3 regions of the Mesorhizobium sp. IMUNJ 23033 genome follow, and region 1 is predicted to be linked to each of the others. Evidence: predicted binding sites of a transcription regulator. Region 1 holds the regulator's gene; each other region holds the start of a gene.
What was found. The regulator LexA, encoded in region 1, represses DNA repair genes until DNA is damaged. The targets are predictions, from matches to a motif close to TGTTCNNNNTGTGTTCNG.
Positions count from the first base shown of each region.

Region 1 (6,243 bases):
CGATCGCCAGCGTCTCGTTCATGGCGGTGCGCATGAGCGGGCGCAGGTCGTGCACACCCGAGATCGACACGACATGGCGTATGCGCCCCGTCACTCCGGGCGACAGAGGCGTGGTTGCGCTCGCCATCCGGCTGGCGAGATGGCCGCCGGCGGAATGTCCGATCAGCATCAGCGGCCCGTCGACCAGCGCCGCCGCCTTGCCGATCGCCGCGCCGACCTCCCTGACGATGCCGGCGATGCGTATCTCGGGACATGGCGTGTAGGAAGGCATCGCCACCGCATAACCGTGGCCTATCGGCCCAGCGGCAAGATGCGACCAGAAACTCTTGTCGAACGCTTTCCAATAGCCGCCGTGCACGAACACAACGAGCCCGTTGGGTGAGGTGCCCGGCAGGAAAAGATCGAGCCGGTTGCGCGGTCTATCGCCGTAGACGATGTCGAGCCGCGCCCTGCCCTCGGCCGAAAGAGCGTCGCGAAAGGCCCGCGCGGGCTCGACCCAAGCGGCCGGCCAGCGATCGCCGCCAGCGATGTTGGCGCCGTTCGTATAGGCGTTGTTCCAGTCGGAAATACGATGTTCGAGCACCTATGCCCTCCCCCTGCTCTCCTTGCCGCTCAGGTGACCGCTGTCTTGACAGCGAAACGTGCGTCCTTCCAGGCGCCGCTGCGCAGGATGTCTGCCAGAACTTCGACAGCGTGCCACACATCGGCGTAGCCGACATAGAGCGGGGTGAAGCCAAAGCGTATGGTCGACGGCGCCCGGAAATCGCCGATCACGCCACGTTCGATAAGCGCCCGCATGATCTGGTAGCCGTGCTCGTGCATGAATGAAATCTGGCTGCCGCGCCTGGCGCTGTCACGGGTGCTTTCGAGCGTGAGACCGTAGGCACCGCATTTTGCCTCGACGAGTTCGATGAACAGATCGGCCTGGGCGATGCTCTTCTTTCTCACGGCCGCCATGTCGACATCGTCCCAGATGGCGAGTGCGCCCTTCAGCGTGCGCATCGACAGGACCGGCTGTGTGCCGCACAGAAAACGGCGGATGCCGGTGCCGGCTGCGTAGGATTGCTCGAAAGCGAAGGGCCGTGCGTGGCTCCACCATCCGCTGAGCGGCTGCTGCACATCGGCATGATGGCGCTCGGCCGCGTAGATGAAGGCCGGAGAACCCGGACCGCCGTTCAGATATTTGTAAGTGCAGCCGACCGCGAAGTCGGCATTGGCCTTATCCAGTTCGACCGGCATGGCGCCCGCGGTGTGGCAGAGATCCCAGACGATCAGCGCCCCCGCGTCATGGGCGATGCGCGTCAGCGCGGTCATGTCTCGCAGTTCGCCTGACTTGTAGTTGACGTGGTTGACCAGCACCACGGCGACATTTTCGTCGATCAGCTCCTCGATCGTCGGCGCGTCGACGCCAGCGAGGCGGAGAACGGTGTTCTTTCGGGTCGAGGCCACGCCTTCAGCCATGTAGAGGTCGGTCGGAAAGCTGTCGCCTTCGGCGACGATGACGGGCCGATCCGGCCGCATGGCCATTGCGGCGTGCAGAACCTTGTAGATGTTGATCGAGGTGGTGTCGCAGACCACCGTTTGGCCGGACGCTGCGCCGATCAGGCGCCCCAGCTGGTCGCCGAGTTCGAGCGGCATGTCGAACCAGCCGGCCGTGTTCCATGCGCGGATGAGGTCCTGCGCCCATTCTTCGGTCGCCGCCTTGCGCAGCGCGTCGAAAGCGGCATGCGAGGCAGCGCCCAGCGAATTGCCGTCGAGATAGATCACCCCTTTGGGCAGGATGAAGCGGTCGCGCAGCGAGCGCAGTGGATCCGCGGCGTCCATCGCCTCGACGGCCGCAAGATCAGGAACTGCGGTCATGATATGTCTGCTCCCCTCCGCAGGACACCGGCACGCAATGACGACACACAGGCCGATCGGTACTTTCTCTCATCACTCGCCATCGCACTGCAAGAACCTGCCTTGATGACTTGTCGGCCCAACGACAACCCTCGACCTTTGCTCAAAGTTGGCATTTTGAGTTCGTTTCGTTCACGGTGCATCGAGCGGGCTGGATGGTCGAACACGGCCCGACCCGGGAATGTCTGCGCCAAATGATTGCCGGTACTGGAGCCTTCCAAGTCGGGCTGAGGCCATAAATGAAAACAAAATCAATGCGATGAAGCCGGACTCTGAGGGAGTTTGACATTCTCTGTCGACCACAACATCGTTTCGGGCACCTTAAGCCATTCATTAAACTTTAAACGGTTGCGGAACACAAATGGAACAGATAGTGTTTGTTCTGGTTTTGTTTTTCTGATTCCGTTGGGGGCCGCGATGCTGACACGCAAACAACATGAACTGCTGATGTTCATCCATGAGCGGCTGAAGGAAAGTGGTATTCCACCATCCTTCGACGAGATGAAGGAGGCGCTCGACCTTGCCTCGAAGTCGGGCATCCACCGGCTGATCACGGCGCTGGAGGAGCGCGGTTTCATTCGTCGGCTACCCAACCGGGCGCGCGCTCTCGAAGTGCTGCGCCTACCCGATTCGATCGCTCCCGGCCTCAATGCGGCGAAAAAGTTCTCGCCGAGCGTCATTCAGGGCAGTCTTGGGCAGGGCGGTCTCGGGCGGCAGATCAAGCCGATGGCATCGTCGCGCACGCCCCAGGCGGGCAACGACGACGATGCGGTCGCGGCAGTGTCCATCCCGGTGATGGGCCGGATCGCGGCCGGTGTGCCGATCGACGCCATCCAGCATCAGACGCACTCGATCTCGGTGCCGCCGGACATGATCATGGGCGGCGAGCACTACGCGCTGGAGGTCAAGGGCGATTCGATGATCGAGGCCGGGATTTTCGACGGCGATACGGTCATCATCCGCAATGCCGATACGGCGAGCCCGGGCGAGATCGTCGTGGCACTGGTCGACGAGGAGGAAGCGACGCTGAAGCGCTTCCGCCGCAAGGGCGCTTCGATCGCGCTGGAAGCCGCAAACCCGGCCTATGAAACCCGCATCTTCGGGCCCGACCGGGTCAAGGTGCAGGGCAAGTTGGTTGGCTTGATCCGGCGCTACTGAGGCGGCGGTGATTGTTTTGGCGGCGGTTTGCTGGCCTGCCTTTCGGGTCTCTTGTAAGACGGCAGGCCCCTCGCCTCGCGCGAAAATCTGCGCTGCTCGTGCCAGGGCCGGTACGGCTGCTCGATCGCGAAGTCTATCTCCGCTGGCGCGATTGCCGATTGCTGGTCGAAGAAGACGGCGGCGCTGCCCAAGCGGGCAAGCTGCCGTTTCTTGACGACAAGGACAAGCGGATTGCGGCAAGGGTCGTAGGCGGTGGCGTCGTTGACGATGATCAGGGTCGCGAAAGCACACGCTCTCCACGCGTCCTTGCGGTCTTCTGCATACGCGATGATGGCGCCGGACGGATGCCGTGCGAGGCACAGACCGGCGCTGCAGTAGAAGGGCGAGCCCGGCGGCAGGTCGGCCGGATCCATGTCGAACCGCGCGTCTCCCTTCTCGAAGGTCTCCGGTACGACAATGGTTTCGGCTTTCAGTGCCCGTTTCCAGTTGTCGGTGGTGAACTCGTTCGATCGCACCCGGTTGATGGCGAGTTCCCCGCCGCCGATCGGCATGACCACCAGATGCGCATCCTCCGAGATCAGGACATCCGGCGTGCGGGTGTCGGAAACCGTCAGCAGGCCGGCGAGCGCGAATGGAACGGCTGCCAGCCTGAGCCATGTCGTCGCCATGGTGGCGATGACCAGCGCGATGGTCACCAGCAGCACCGACTGAATGGAGATCAACCCGACGGCATCGACCGGCGAGCGCTCGGAAATCCATTCCGAGATCGCGATCATCGCCGTCAGCCCTTTGCCCATCAGATAGAGGGAGGGCCAATCGAGCCCGAAAGGCATCAGCAGCGCGCTGATTACGGCCAACAGCATGACGACCGAGACAATCGGCATGACGGCCAGGTTGGCAAACAGGCTGAGCGGCGACACGCGCTGAAAATGCCAGATGGCGAAGAGCGCTGTCGCACCGCCAGCGATGATGGAGGTCATGGCGAGACCGCCCATGCCGAGCAGGAATTTTCGCGTGACGAAGGCGAGCGGCGATCGCCTTGGCGGCGGCGATGTCGCCCTGCCGGCGCGGTAGTCCGACCAGCCGGCATAGGCGCCGACAAGGGCCGCGGTTGCCGCAAACGACATCTGGAAGCTCGGGCCGACCACTTCGTGCGGCGACACCAGGATGACGGCGATGGCCGAGATCGCCAGGTTACGCATGGTCAGCGCCGCGCGGTCGAACAGCACGGCGACCAGCATCACCGCCAGCATGATGAAGCTGCGTTCGGCGGCGACGACGATGCCGGAAAAGACGAGGTAGGCGGCGATGGAAAAGAGCGCTGCGGCGGCCGCATATTTCTTCACCGGCCGGCGCGAAGCGAAATCGGGAAACAGGGCGAAGGCGCCGCGCAGCAGCCCCATGATGGTGCCGGCGACAAGCGCCATGTGCAGGCCGGAAATCGAGATGATGTGGTAGATGCCGGTGCGCCGCATCGCTTCGTTGATCTCATCCGGGATGCCGGCGCGTACGCCGACCATCAGTGCCGCGGCAATCTCACCTTTGGGGCCGCCAATCTGACCGCGAATGTGGTCTGCGATGTTCTCCCGGGCGTTCTCGATCGCGGACGCCAGGCGCGTCGTGGATGGCGCGTCTTCGCCGGCGCCAGTTTTGGAGGCAACAGTCTTCGGATTGCCGAGGAAAAAGCCGCTAGCTCCGATGCCAGAAAAATAGCTGTCGAAGGAAAAGTCGTAGCTGTCCGGCCGCACCGGTCCGGTCGGCGGAAGCAGCCGGGCATAGCCGGTGATCAGGGAACCGGCCGTCATATCCGGAGGAACTTTCCGCGCCGAAAGCCTGACCCGCTCCGGCGCGTAGCGCAGCTTTGGGTGGGCGGTCGAAATCACGTCGATGGTCAGCCTGACGCGGCCGTTTTCCATTTCCTCCAGACTGGCGAGCCGCCCGGTCAGCCGCGTCTGGATCTCGGAGCCGAGCATTTGCGTTCCGGCACGCCAGGTTTCGACCTTGGCGGCGAGCAGGCCGAGTGCGCAGAGCAGCGCCGCCATGAAGCACAAATGCGTCTTCTGCCATGACCGCGAGACCACCGCGCAGGCCGCCATCAAGGTGACCACGGCGACGGGCCTGTAGAAATCGGGTTCCGTCGCCAGCGAGAAATAAAGGATCACCCCGCATGCCAGAAACACCGGCACCAGCAGGAAGCCTATGCCGCGGTCAAGCTCCGTGCCGGCTGCCGCAGCGATGCTTCGGCGGATTGCGGGACCAGAAAGGCGGCGGAGTGATGCGTGGATCCGCCTGACCGGTGCTTTCGTGGGGATAGGCGCCGGTACGCGATTGCCGGGCTGCAAAAGCTCAATGCCGGATTGCGGCGCTGGCGACAGAACCAGCGCCGGCTCGGCGTACGGAACATCGGCAAACAGGGCCCGCTCGCTGACGCTGCTCGTCGCGCCCTCGCCCTCCTCCGCACCCCGGCCTCGTCCAGCCATCGGGTCTGCCCCTTGCGCCCCAGACCTCCTATGCTACATGAACGCGCAACGCGCGAAAGTCCGCGCAATCACATCCGCTTTCTGCGCTTTCCGAGAGTTCCATGTCCGACAAGGTCGTCACCCGCTTTGCCCCCTCGCCGACAGGCTATTTGCACATTGGAGGCGCGCGCACGGCGCTGTTCAACTGGCTCTATGCAAAACACACCGCCGGCACGATGCTGCTGCGCATCGAGGATACGGACCGCGAACGCTCCACCGCCGCCGCCACCACGGCCATCCTCGACGGGCTGTCCTGGCTTGGCCTCAGCTGGGATGGCGAGCCGGTATCGCAGTTCGAGCGCGCGCCGCGCCATCGCGAGGTGGCTGAGGAGCTGGTGCGCATCGGCAAGGCCTATTACTGCTACGCGACGCCGGCCGAGCTGGAGGCGATGCGCGAGGCCGCACGTGCCAAGGGCCTGCCGCCCCGCTATGACGGCCGCTGGCGCGACCGCGATCCGTCGGAGGCGCCTGCAGGCGTCAAGGGCGCGATCCGCATCAAGGCGCCGACCGAGGGTGAGACGGTGGTGCACGACCGCGTGCAGGGCGAGGTGCGCTTCCCCAACAAGGATCTCGATGATTTCATCATCCTGCGTTCGGACGGCAACCCGACCTATATGCATGCCGTCGTCGTCGACGACCATGACATGGGCGTCACCCACATCATCCG
Region 1 is NZ_JBJACT010000005.1:144,148-150,390, forward strand. It holds gene ACFX5Q_RS07885 (alpha/beta hydrolase) at 1-583, opposite strand, end outside; gene kynU (kynureninase) at 613-1,860, opposite strand; gene lexA (transcriptional repressor LexA) at 2,317-3,057, shown strand; gene ACFX5Q_RS07900 (ComEC/Rec2 family competence protein) at 3,051-5,537, opposite strand; gene gltX (glutamate--tRNA ligase) at 5,639-6,243, shown strand, end outside.

Region 2 (6,243 bases), on a different contig from region 1:
TTTTCGCGAAAACCGCCGGCAACCCGGCGGAAACTGGTCTCTGCTTTTCAGAAGATGCACTGGCCTTTTAGCGGGCACGCTCCACCCTGTCTAGAAACAGGGAATTGGGCCAATCCATGCCGCCCAAAAACAAAAACCGCCGGCTCGAGGCCGGCGGTTTGGAACGCGATACTGTAGAACTCGGTTACTTAAGCATCGGATAATAGACTAAATTTATGGCCGAACTCTGGCCGCTGCCTTACATGGCGCCGGATTCCTCCTCGAAGCCGTCGTCTTCGCCGCGCTCAGGGCCGCCATTTTCGAGGAATTTCTCGGCGATCAGCCCGGCATTCTGCCTGAGCGCCAGTTCAATCTCACGCGCCGTGTCGGGATTGTCGCGCAGGAACAGCTTTGCGTTCTCGCGGCCCTGGCCGAGGCGCTGCGAATTGTAGGAGAACCAGGCACCGGACTTCTCGACCACGCCGGCCTTGACGCCGAGGTCGACCAGTTCGCCGGTCTTGGACACGCCCTCGCCATACATGATGTCGAACTCGACCACCTTGAAGGGCGGCGCCAGCTTGTTCTTGACCACCTTGACGCGGGTCTGGTTGCCGACGACCTCGTCACGGTCCTTGACCGAGCCAATGCGGCGGATGTCGAGACGGACCGAGGCGTAGAATTTCAGCGCGTTGCCGCCGGTCGTGGTTTCGGGCGAGCCGAACATGACGCCGATCTTCATGCGTATCTGGTTGATGAAGATGACCATGGTGTTGGAGCGCGAAATCGAAGCGGTCAGCTTGCGCAGCGCCTGGCTCATCAGGCGGGCCTGCAGGCCGGGCAGCGAATCGCCCATCTCGCCCTCGATTTCGGCGCGCGGCGTCAGTGCCGCAACCGAATCGACGACCAGCACGTCGATGGCGCCGGAACGAACCAGCGTGTCGCAGATTTCCAGCGCCTGCTCACCGGTGTCGGGCTGCGAGATCAGCAGGTTTTCGAGATCGACGCCGAGCTTGCGGGCATAGACCGGGTCGAGCGCATGCTCGGCATCGACGAAGGCGCAGATGCCGCCCTTCTTCTGGGCTTCGGCCACTGTGTGCAGCGCCAGCGTCGTCTTGCCGGAGCTTTCCGGCCCGTAGATCTCGACGATGCGGCCGCGCGGCAGGCCACCAACGCCAAGCGCGATGTCGAGGCCAAGCGATCCCGTCGGCACCGTTTCGATCTCGACGACCTGCTCATTGGCACCAAGGCGCATGATCGAGCCCTTGCCGAAAGCGCGCTCGATCTGCGACAGCGCCGCATCCAGGGCCTTTGATTTGTCCACTGCCTTATCCTCTACAAGCCGCAAAGTATTCTGAGCCATGATACATCACCCCTTGGTCGTCAATGAAGGCCGGACAATCCGTAATCCCTGCCCTATTTGTACCTTTTTTGTTCTCGTTTGGCAAGGGGTATCAACCATCTGAAAAACAATCGATATCCGGATTTGTTCTTTTTTTGTCTCATCCCTTCGTTCCATGAACCATCCCGCATCCGATCAGGCGGTCCGATTGTTTTGATCCGCCGAATCGCTGCCTTGCCTGCGAAGCTCAGCCGCACAGCCTAGCGCTTGTGCGGCTGGAATAACAAAGGTCATATCGCCCGCATGATGAAATCCTCAAAGATACTGGCCGTGGGCGGCGCCCATATCGATCGGCGCGGCCAGGTAGCAGGCCCTTACGTGCCGGCCGCGTCTAACCCCGGCACGATGCGCGAGGATGTCGGCGGTGGCGTCTTCAATGCGCTGCGCAGCCTGGTGCGGCGCGGCGTTTCGGCATCGCTGCTTTCGCTGCGCGGCGGCGACGCTTCGGGCGAGACGGTGTCGCGTGCCATCGCCGCCTCTGGGATCACCGACCTGTCGGCGGTGTTCCTCGACCGCACCACGCCGAGCTATACGGCGCTGATCGACCGTGACGGCGAGCTGATCGTCGGCTTTGCCGACATGGCGCTGTACGATCTTGCCTTCGCCAAGCAGATCCGCCGCGCCAAGGTGCGTGAAGTGGTCGCCGCCGCCGACGCGATCCTGTGCGACGCCAATCTGCCGACCGCGGCACTCGAGCGGCTGGTGGCGCTGGCCGGCGTCAGGCCGGTGTTCGCCATTGCCATCTCGCCAGCCAAGGTGGTGCGGCTGATGCCGGTGCTCAGCAGCCTGGCCCTGCTGTTCATGAACCGGCGCGAGGCTGTCGCGCTGGCCGTGGTAGACGCCGATGCCTCCGAGCAAGGCCTGGTCGACGGGTTGCGGCGCGCTGGTCTGAAAAGCGGCGTGGTGACGGCGGGCGGCGCGCCGGTGCTGGGCTTCGACGGAGACGGGCTTTTCGCCGTCGTGCCCCCTGCCCCCCGACAAATCGCCGACGTCACCGGCGCCGGCGATGCGCTGGCGGGCGCGACGATTGCCGCCCTGCTGCGCGGATTGTCGCTGCGCGCCGCGCTTCGGGAAGGTGTCGCCGCCGCGATGCTTGCCATCGAGAGCAGCGACGCCGTGCCGGGCTTCACGGCGGCGAGCTTTGCCGAGGCGCTGGCCCTTGTGCCGCAGCCGCGGGAAGTGGCATGAGGTCGGCCAGTTCAGCTTGCTAGATCGGAGACGGAAATGACGCCGGAAACCGCCCGCCCCTTCATCGACATCCACAAGCCGGTGGCTGAGGCGCTGGCCGCGGGTCGTCCGGTGGTGGCGCTGGAAAGCACCATCATCACCCATGGCATGCCCTATCCCGACAATGGCGCCATGGCGGCCAATGTCGAGAAGATAATCCTGGACAATGGCGCGGTGCCGGCGACGATCGCCGTGGTTTCCGGCCGCATCAAGATCGGGTTGTCAGACGGCGAGCGCGAATCGCTGGCCATGACGGGTGACGCCATGAAGCTGTCGCGCGCCGATCTCGGCTTTGCGGTGGCGCAAGCGCGCACCGGCGGCACCACGGTCGCCGCCACCATGATCGCCGCTCATATGGCCGGGATAAAGGTGTTCGCCACCGGCGGCATCGGCGGCGTCCACAAGGGCGCGGAAAAGAGCTTCGACATCTCCGCCGATCTCGACGAGCTGGCACGCACGCCGGTCATCGTCGTCTCGGCCGGCGCCAAAGCGATCCTCGACATCGAAAAGACGCTGGAGGTTCTGGAGACGCGCGGCGTGCCGGTCATCGGCCATGGCTGCGAGACGATGCCCGCCTTCTGGTCCAGACATTCGCCGTTCCGGGCGCCGCTCACCTTGCATGCGCCGGAGGACATCGCGCATTTTTACCGGACGCGGCAGGCGCTGGGATTGAGCGGCGGCATATTGATCGCCAATCCGGTGCCGGAAGACCAGGAAATCCCGGCCGACGAGATGGCCGGCTACATCGAGGCCGCGCAGAAGGCCGCGGAAGTGCAGAACGTGACCGGCAAGGCGGTGACGCCGTTCCTGCTGGGGAAAATCCTCGAACTGACCGGCGGCAGGAGCCTGAAGACCAACATCGCGCTGGTCGAGAACAATGCAAGGCTGGCGGCGGGGATCGCGAAGGCGCTTTAGACCCTACTTCCCCGCCCGTCGTCCCGCCTCGTAGGCCCGGCGCGCCCAGACCGCCATCTCGTCTGGATCGTCGAAGGCGCTGTCGGGGACGCTCCAGTAGGGCATCGAAACCTGCTTGCCGTGCCGCGAGCCGGTATAGGTCCATTGCCGGCAGCCGGCGGCCTCGAAGTCGGGGGCGCTTTCCGCGTCCGCCTTCAGCATCAATTCGCCACGCACCACGATGGCGACGATGACGCCGTCGCAATAGATGCCCTTGCCGCCGAATAGCTTTCGGATGCTGATCGGGCCCAGGCTTTCAAAAAGTTCTTCTATGCGTTCGTTCTCCATGCGGCGATCATGTCACCGGCCCTGTCATCGCCGCAACCAAAACCATGCTGACAAGGTTGAGGGACAAACACGTCGGAGTTCCAACATGCCGCTTCTGCTCAAAGGCTCCTGCCGCTGCGATGCCGTCCGCTTCGAGGTGGAGAGCCACACGCCGGTACCGTTCATGCTGTGCTACTGCTCGATCTGCCGCAAGCAGCAGGGCGGTGGCGGCTTCGCCATCAATCTCGGCGCCGATTCCGAGACGCTGAAGATCACCGGCAAGCGCAATCTCGGCGTCTACCGGGCCGAGATCGAAGATGACGAACATTCGCAATGCGAGGTCTCGACGGGCGAACGCAATTTCTGCAAAAAGTGCGGTTCGGCGCTGTGGCTCTACGACCCGACCTGGCCGGAGCTTGTGCATCCCTTCGCCTCGGCGATCGACAGCGAACTGCCCAAGCCGCCTGAAAAGGTGCATCTGATGCTGAAATACAAGGCGAGCTGGATCGAGCCCGAGATCGGCAAGAAGGACAAGGTGTTCGACGTCTATCCCGAGGAATCGATCGCCGACTGGCACAAGCGGACTGGGATGTGGGTCGATTAGCGTTCTTCGCCCCGTTTACGGGGAGAAGATGCCGGCAGGCAGATGAGGGGCGGCGCGAACTTGGAGAGGGTAGCGCTGCCCCTCATCCGGCCCTATCGGGCCACCTTCTCCCCGTAAACGGGGCGAAGGAAGAGGTCTCAGGCCGAGGCGCGGGCTTCGGCCAAGGCCTTCAGGTCAGCCGGCTTCAGTTCGACCGATTCACCGCAGCCGCAGGCCGAGCTCTGGTTCGGGTTGCGGAAGGTGAAGCCGGTGCGCAGCGTCGTCTGCTCGAAATCCATCTCGGTGCCGAACAGGAACAGCGCCGCCTCCGGCGCGACATAGACATGGGCGCCGTCGCGCTCGATATGGTCGTCCTTGGTGTTCGGCTCGGTCACCAGGTCGACCGTGTATTCCATGCCGGCGCAGCCGCCCTTCTTGATGCCGAGGCGAATGCCATGCGCGTTTTCGCGGGTGGCAACAATCTCGCGCACCCGGTCGGCGGCCTTTTCGGTCATCGTGATGACGGCGAAGCGTCCCATTCTTTCTCTCTCCATTCCATGCAGGTTCAAGGCCTGCCGAATGATTCTTCACCTAAAATGGTGAAGTTTTATGCCAGGCGCAAGTGCGCCAACCCATTGTCCGGCCGATGCTAATACCAGCCGACCGCGACCTGCGCCTCTTCCGACATGCGGTCGGGCGACCAGGGCGGGTCGAAGGTCATGTTGACCTCGACGCCGGAAACGCCCTCGACGGCGCCGACGGCATTCTCCACCCAGCCGGGCATTTCGCCGGCCACCGGGCAGCCAGGCGCGGTCAGTGTCATGTCGATCTTGACCGAACGGTCGTCCTCGATGTCGATCTTGTAGATCAGGCCGAGTTCGTAGATGTCGGCCGGGATTTCCGGGTCGTAGACCGTCTTCAGCGCCGAGACGATGTCGTCGGTCAGCCGCGCCAGTTCATCGGCGGGAATGGCCGAGGCGGAAACCAGCGGGTTAATGGCTGCTTCCGGTACGGTCTCGGTGGTGTGGCTAGCGTCTTCCATGATCATCACCCGAAGAACTTGCGCGCTTTTTCAAGCGCATCGCCCAAAGCGTCGACTTCGGCCCTGGTATTATACATGCCGAACGATGCCCTGCATGTGGAGGTTACGCCGAAGCGTTTCAACAGTGGCTGGGCGCAATGGGTGCCGGCACGGACAGCAACACCTTGGCGGTCGATCACCATCGACACGTCATGCGCATGGATACCCTGCAATTCGAACGAGATGATGGCGCCCTTGCCGGGCGCGTCGCCGAAGATGCGCAGCGAGTTTATGGCGCGCAGCCGCTCATGCGCATAGTCCTTCAAATCGGCCTCGTGCGCTGCGATGCGCTCGCGGCCGATCTTGTCCATATAGTCGAGCGCGGCACCCAGGCCGATCGCCTGCACGATCGGCGGTGTGCCGGCCTCGAAGCGGTGCGGCGGCTCGTTGTAGGTGACGACGTCTTCCGTCACCTCCTCGATCATCTCGCCGCCGCCCATGAAGGGGCGCATGCGCTCGAGAATATCCTTCTTGCCATAGAGCACGCCGATGCCCGAGGGCCCGTAGACCTTGTGTCCGGTGAAGACGAAGAAATCGCAGTCGAGATCCTGGACGTCGATCGGCATATGCACGGCGCTCTGGCTGCCGTCGACCAGCACCGGGATTCCCCGGGCGTGCGCGATGCGCACGATCTCCTTGATCGGCGTCACCGTGCCCAGCGCGTTCGACATCTGGGTGATGGCGACGAGCTTCGTGCGAGACGTCAACCGCTTTTCGAATTCCTCGATGTGGAAGACGCCGAGATCGTCGACC
Region 2 is NZ_JBJACT010000041.1:31,766-38,008, reverse strand. It holds gene recA (recombinase RecA) at 239-1,339, opposite strand; gene ACFX5Q_RS31095 (carbohydrate kinase family protein) at 1,622-2,566, shown strand; gene ACFX5Q_RS31090 (pseudouridine-5'-phosphate glycosidase) at 2,603-3,520, shown strand; gene ACFX5Q_RS31085 (TfoX/Sxy family protein) at 3,524-3,847, opposite strand; gene ACFX5Q_RS31080 (GFA family protein) at 3,933-4,430, shown strand; gene sufA (Fe-S cluster assembly scaffold SufA) at 4,568-4,948, opposite strand; gene ACFX5Q_RS31070 (SUF system Fe-S cluster assembly protein) at 5,059-5,451, opposite strand; gene ACFX5Q_RS31065 (cysteine desulfurase) at 5,457-6,243, opposite strand, start outside.
Region 2: the regulator LexA is predicted to act here: its motif matches at 1,398-1,415, upstream of recA (recombinase RecA).

Region 3 (6,243 bases), on a different contig from region 1:
GGTGAGCAGCGCCGCCAGATCGCCGGCCTTGGCGATGACCGGGCCGGAGGTCGAACGGAAGTTGACGCCGAGTTCGCGCGCCATGATCTGCGCCAGCGTCGTCTTGCCAAGACCCGGCGGACCGACGAACAGCACATGGTCGAGCGCCTCGCCGCGCCCCTTGGCGGCGTCGACGAAGACCTTGAGGTTGGCCCGTACCGCCGCCTGGCCGACGAAGTCGTCAAGCGTCTGTGGCCGCAAGGTCTGCTCGGCATCCTCGCCGCGTTTGTCGGGCGCAATCAGGCGGGGCGAAAGGCTCATGCTGCCTTCCTTGCACAGGGCAGAGAACGGAACAAGCGACGCCTCACCGCGCCAGTTCCTTCAGCCCAAATCGAATGAGCTTCGAGGCATCGGCGCCCTCGCCGGCCGTCTTCAACGCCGCCGACACCGCATTGGCAGCGATGTCGCGCGAATAACCGAGATTGACCAGCGCCGAGACGGCATCGGTGATCGGCGCCGGTGCGACGCCCTCGCCGAGCTCCTGCTTGAGGCCGATGGTGCCGGAGGCAGCACCCGCATAGGCCGGCGCCTTGTTCTTCAGTTCGGTGACGATGCGCTCAGCCACCTTCTTGCCGACGCCCGGCGCGCGGGAGACCATCGCGATATCGCGCAGCGCGATCGCATTGGCGAGATCGGCCGGCGCCAGCGTCGACAGGATGGCCAGTGCCACCTTGGCGCCGACGCCCTGCACATTGTTCATCAAGAGCCGAAACCATTCGCGCTCCAGCACCGACTGGAAGCCGTAGAGCCGGATCATGTCCTCGCGTACATAGGTCTCGATGAACAGCACCACAGCCTCGCCGGGCGCCGGCAACGCGGCAAGTGTGCGCGCCGAGCAGTAGGCGACGTAGCCGACGCCATGCACGTCGACGAGGCAGAAATCCTCTTCGATCTCGTCCAGCGTGCCCTTGAGCTTGCCGATCATTTGAGCTTGCCGATCATACGTGCCCCCTCATACGAGCGCCGCCATCCGGTAGGCGACGCTCTGCCGGTGATGCGCGTGGCAGATGGCGATGGCCAGCGCGTCGGCCGCGTCGTCGGTGTCGAAAGTCGCCTTCGGCATCAGCACCTTGACCATCATATGGATCTGCTTCTTGTCGCCATGGCCGACACCGATCACCGCCTTTTTGACAGCGTTGGGCGCATATTCGGCAACGACCAGCCCGGCGCGCGCCGGCACCAGCATGGCGATGCCGCGCGCCTGGCCAAGCTTCAGCGTCGCCGTTGCATCCTTGTTGACGAAAGTCTGCTCGACCGCGGCCTCGTGCGGCATGGCCGCGTGCAGCACCTCGGCCAGTCCGTCATGCAGCTGGCAGAGCCGCACCGCCAGCGCCGCCTTGTCGTCGGAACGCACGGTGCCGGAGCCGACGAAGCGCAGGGAATTGCCGAGGCTCTCGACGATGCCCCAGCCGGTGCGCCTGAGCCCCGGATCGATACCGATGATGCGAATCGCTTCCCCCATCCGCCAACTTTACCCTTGGCGGCAAGCGATGCCAGTGAAATGTGAACAAACCAGAAACGATGCCGCACAGCAACTCACTGGCTGCTTGAGAGTTCGCCCTGTTGGGAGAGATGCCGCGGCTTTTCAGCCGCGGGCAAACGCCGTGTTCAGCAAGCTGATCTGGTCGGAAACCGGATTGGCGCGGCGGACCGCCGGCGGCGCATCAGTGAAGGCGTTGCCGTAGATCTCCTCGTCCATGCGTCGCACCAGCGCCTGCAGGCGCAGCGAGCGCGTGACGAGGTCGAGAAAATCCGCCGGCAATTCGGCCCAGCCGATCGCTTCGTCATGCGCGGAAGCGGTGTCGAGACGCACCTTGGACTTTTCGGACGCGACCTGGTCGCGGGTCATCTCGCCGGAATTGGCCGCCCGCTGCAGAAGCAGCCAGGAAGCGACCTGCATCAGCCTGGTGGTCAGCCGCATCGATTCGGCCGCATAGAGGGTCGCAGCCGTCCTCGACAGCTTCTTGGCCTCGGCGCGGCCCTTGCCGTCGAGATACTCGGCTGCCTGCTCGACCAGGCCCATGCCCTCCTGGTAGAGTGGCTTGAAGGACTGGGAGAAAACCCGGCGCTCCGCCAATTTGATGGTTTTCGCGCTCCCCATGGAAGGCTCGTTCATCGCTACGCCCCTGCACTGCCGCAAGCCGATTCGGCATCGTATGCCGTCACGCCCTGAACCCTAAATGACTGAAGCTTGAAAATGCGCTTCGCCGCCGGTGAAGGCAAGCACATGTTTAACGAAGGGTTAACGGCGGAGCCGGCCTGGCCAAAGCGGGCCGCGGACAAAAAAAGAGCCGCGGATAAGGCGGCTCTCAGGAGTTTAACAGGGAGGCGTCAAACAAAGTGGCTCCAACCACTCGGTAAGAATCCAGATCACTGGATGCGCATAGTAAACGCCCGTAAAGCTTAATGAACCCTTAACGGCGCCGGAAAAATTCTCATCGTGCCGCAAATCTGTACCGCTTCGGGACAGGGCGGGCATCGCCGCGCCCGTGGACAAACGGGCCCGATCGGGCGGCGTGCGCATCGTTGATACAAGCCGGTCTCCCTCCCGACATCGTTCCGAAACAGCCGCCACGCTAAACGTCCGCTCCTCCGAACCGGGGCGGCCGCGCCGCCTGCAATCATTTGGGATATCCAAGGGAGAGATCCATGGACTGGTATTCGATCGTCAAATTCCTCCACATCGTCTCGGCCACCCTGTGGGTCGGCGGCGGTTTCGTACTGTTCCTGCTTGGCGTGCTTGCCGAGCGCGCCGGCAACATCGAAGACAAGCTTCAGGCGATGCGCGCCAGCGGCCAGCTGGGCGGACGCTTTTTCGCGCCGATGTCGATGCTGACGCTCATCTTCGGGCTCATCATGTGCGGCTTCTGGATCGGCTTCTCCGACCTCTGGATCCTGATCGGCCTTGCCGGCTACGCCACCACCTTCTCGATCGGCATGTTCATCTTCAAGCCGACCGCCGAGCGGATGGCCGGCATGATCGCCAAGGACGGCGTGACGCCGGCCGCCCTTGCCATGGGCCAGCGCATGATGAGCGTGGCGCGCTTCGACTATGCGGTGATGCTGGTGATCGTCGCCGACATGGTTCTCAAGCCGACCGCGCATGACCTCGCCGTCCTCGCCGGCATGGCGCTGGTCGTGGTGGCAGGCGCCACGCTCGCCTTTGGCGGCAGCAGCCGGCTCGTGGAGAGCGCTGCCTGAAACGGTGATGGGGCAGCCGCGTGGCCGCCCCTCGCGATCTAAAACAGGCCGGCAATCCCGTCCCGCAGAAGCTTGACCGCGACGACGGCCACGGTCGCGTAGGTGAACGGATAAAAAATCTCCGGCCGCATGCGCCGCACCAGCCAGGCGCCGGCGATGGTCGAGAGCGGCGCCAATGGCATCAGCACCGCCGATGCGGTCAAATTGGCGGTGTCGAACTGGCCGAGCGCGAAATAGGGGATCAGCTTCAGCGCATTGGTGGCGGCGAAGAAGATCGCCGACGTCCCGGACAGCACCTTCGGATCGAGTCGAATCGGCAAGGCATAGACCTGGAAGGGCGGGCCGCCGACATGCGCGACGAAGCTGGTGAAGCCGGCGACGGTGCCCCAGAAGGCGGCGGCCACGCGGTTGGGTGCCGCCGCATGGTCGGCGCCGTGGCGGAACTGCAGATAGAGCCAGCGCAGCACGAAGATCAGCGCGACCGCGCCGACGATCAACCGCACCATCTCTTCGGTGACCAAAGCAGCCGTCAACCAGCCGAGGCCGATGCCGATCACCGCTCCCGGCATCATGTCGATCAGCATCTTGCGGTCGTAGACGCCCCACCATGTCCAGACCGAAACGATGTCCATCAGGCACAGGATCGGCAGCAGGATGGCGGCGGCCTGCACCGGCGGCATCGTCAGCGCCATCAAGGGCACGCCGACAAAGCCGACCGCCCCGCCAAAGCCGCCTTTCGACAGGCCGACGAGAATGACCGCCGGAAGGGCGGCGGCATAGAACCACGGATCGGCGAGCAGACCTGACATCGGTGAAGGAAGGCTGGAGGGGAAGACGGTGGCCCCTGCAATAACCCAGAAACCTTCGCGCCGCGACAGCCAATATTGGAGGCAGCGGCTGCTGGCGATCAACTGTCCGTAACCCCGCTTCACGGATTTGCGGCATCTGGCCGGCCGATGCATAAGATGGTCCGCCAGCGCGCTATGTCCGGGCCATAGGGTTTTGAGATTGAACGAAATCAATATCCGCCGCGCGGAAGAAGCCGACCTTCCGGCCATCGTCGCCATGCTTGCGGACGATCCGCTTGGACGCGGCCGCGAGGACACCAGCGAGCCACTTGCCAAGGCCTATCGGGATGCCTTCGCGGCCGTCGATGCGGACCCCAACCAGTTTCTCGCCGTCATGACCGAGGGCAGCCGCATCATCGGTACGCTGCAGATCACCTACCTTGCCGGGCTGTCGTTACAGGGTGCGTTGCGCGGTCAGATCGAAGCCGTCCGCATCGCCGACGACCGGCGCGGGACGGGGCTGGGGCAACGCCTGCTGGAGTGGGCGGTCGAAGAGTGCCGCCAGCGTGGCTGCAGGCTGGTCCAGTTGACAACCAACAAGAGCCGCCAGGACGCGCATCGCTTCTATGATCGGCTTGGCTTCAAGGCCAGCCATATCGGCTACAAGCTCGAACTGTAGGTCAGCTTCGGGCGGGGGTATCGAGCGGCGGCGGGCGGCGCCTGATCGGCTGCGCCTTGATGATGGCAGTGCTCGTCTCCGCCTTGTCGGCGATGCGGTCGAGCAGGTGGTCCAGTTCGCCGATCGAACGCACGAACAGCCGCGCGACAAAACAGTCGTCGCCGGTGACCTTGTCGCATTCGCCGAACTCTGGAATCTCCTCGATCAGCTTCTGCACGATATGCAGCTTGCCCGGCAGCGGCCGGATGCGCACGATCGCCTGCAGCGAAAAGCCCAGCGCCTGTGGATCGATCTCGATGGTGAAGGCCCGGATGACGCCGCGCTCCTCGAGCCGCCGCAGCCGCTCCGAGACGCTCGGCGACGACAGCCCGATCTGCTGCGCCAGGTCCTTCAGCGAGGTTCGTGAATCTCTCACCAGGATCTCGAGAAGTTTTTTGTCCTGCTCGTCCAGCATTTTTACTTCCTGAGATAAAAAGCCGACAACGCCTAATTAAATTAGGCAACATATCTACATGCCCCTTCCTATCTCATGGAACGCGCCGGCACAACATGGGATTGTCAAGCATCGATGATCCGGGAGCAAGCTATGGACAACACGGTGCGCGGCACGATCGAAATGACGGCCGCAATGGCGATCCTCGGCACGATCGGCTGGTTCGTCGTCATGTCGGGCCAGCCGATCATGGACGTGGTGTTCTGGCGTTGCGCTTTTGGCGCCGTGATGCTGTTGGTTGTCTGCGCAGCACTTGGCTTGCTGCGCGGCAGGCTGACGCTTCGCATCGTGGCGATCGCCGCCCTCGGCGGCGCGGCCATCGTCATCAACTGGCTCTTGCTGTTCAGCGCCTTTTCGCGCGCCTCGATCTCGATCGCAACCGCTGTCTACAACACCCAGCCCTTCATGCTGGTCGGCTTCGGCGCGCTGTTCTTCGGCGAGCGGCTGACCCTGACCAAGCTGACCTGGCTTGGCATTGCCTTCGCCGGCATGCTGCTGATCGTGCAGGCCACGCCCGACGCTGGCAATGTCGGCACCGACTATTTTACCGGCATCGCGATGGCGCTGGGGGCGGCCTTCTTCTGGGCCGTCGCCGCCATCGTCACCAAGAAGCTCAGGGGCACGCCGCCGCACCTGATCGCGCTGATCCAGGTCTGCGTCGGCGTCGTCATGCTGGCGCCCTTTGCCAATCTTTCCGATCTTCCCGCCGACGCGTGGAGCTGGACCATGCTGGCGACGCTCGGCATCGTCCACACCGGCCTGATGTACATCCTGATGTATGGCGCCATCCAGAAGCTGCCGACGCATCTGCAGGGATCGCTGTCCTTCATCTATCCCGTCGTGGCGATCCTGGTCGATGTCGTGGCCTTCGGCCATCGTCTGCATCCCGCCCAGATCATCGGCGCTGCTGCCATCCTGGTTGCCGCCGCCGGGATGAATCTCAGCTGGTCGCTGTGGAGATCGAAGCCGCCGGTCGAAAGCGCTCAGGCCGTCAAATGAGCCTCAGATCGGCCGCCCGCCGATGATCGTAAACCAAGGGCGTC
Region 3 is NZ_JBJACT010000030.1:76,580-82,822, reverse strand. It holds gene ruvB (Holliday junction branch migration DNA helicase RuvB) at 1-300, opposite strand, end outside; gene ruvA (Holliday junction branch migration protein RuvA) at 344-964, opposite strand; gene ruvC (crossover junction endodeoxyribonuclease RuvC) at 992-1,501, opposite strand; gene ACFX5Q_RS27220 (DUF1465 family protein) at 1,625-2,155, opposite strand; gene ACFX5Q_RS27215 (DUF2269 family protein) at 2,689-3,240, shown strand; gene ACFX5Q_RS27210 (sulfite exporter TauE/SafE family protein) at 3,279-4,049, opposite strand; gene ACFX5Q_RS27205 (GNAT family N-acetyltransferase) at 4,306-4,707, shown strand; gene ACFX5Q_RS27200 (Lrp/AsnC family transcriptional regulator) at 4,709-5,161, opposite strand; gene ACFX5Q_RS27195 (DMT family transporter) at 5,294-6,199, shown strand.
Region 3: the regulator LexA is predicted to act here: its motif matches at 1,543-1,560, upstream of ruvC (crossover junction endodeoxyribonuclease RuvC).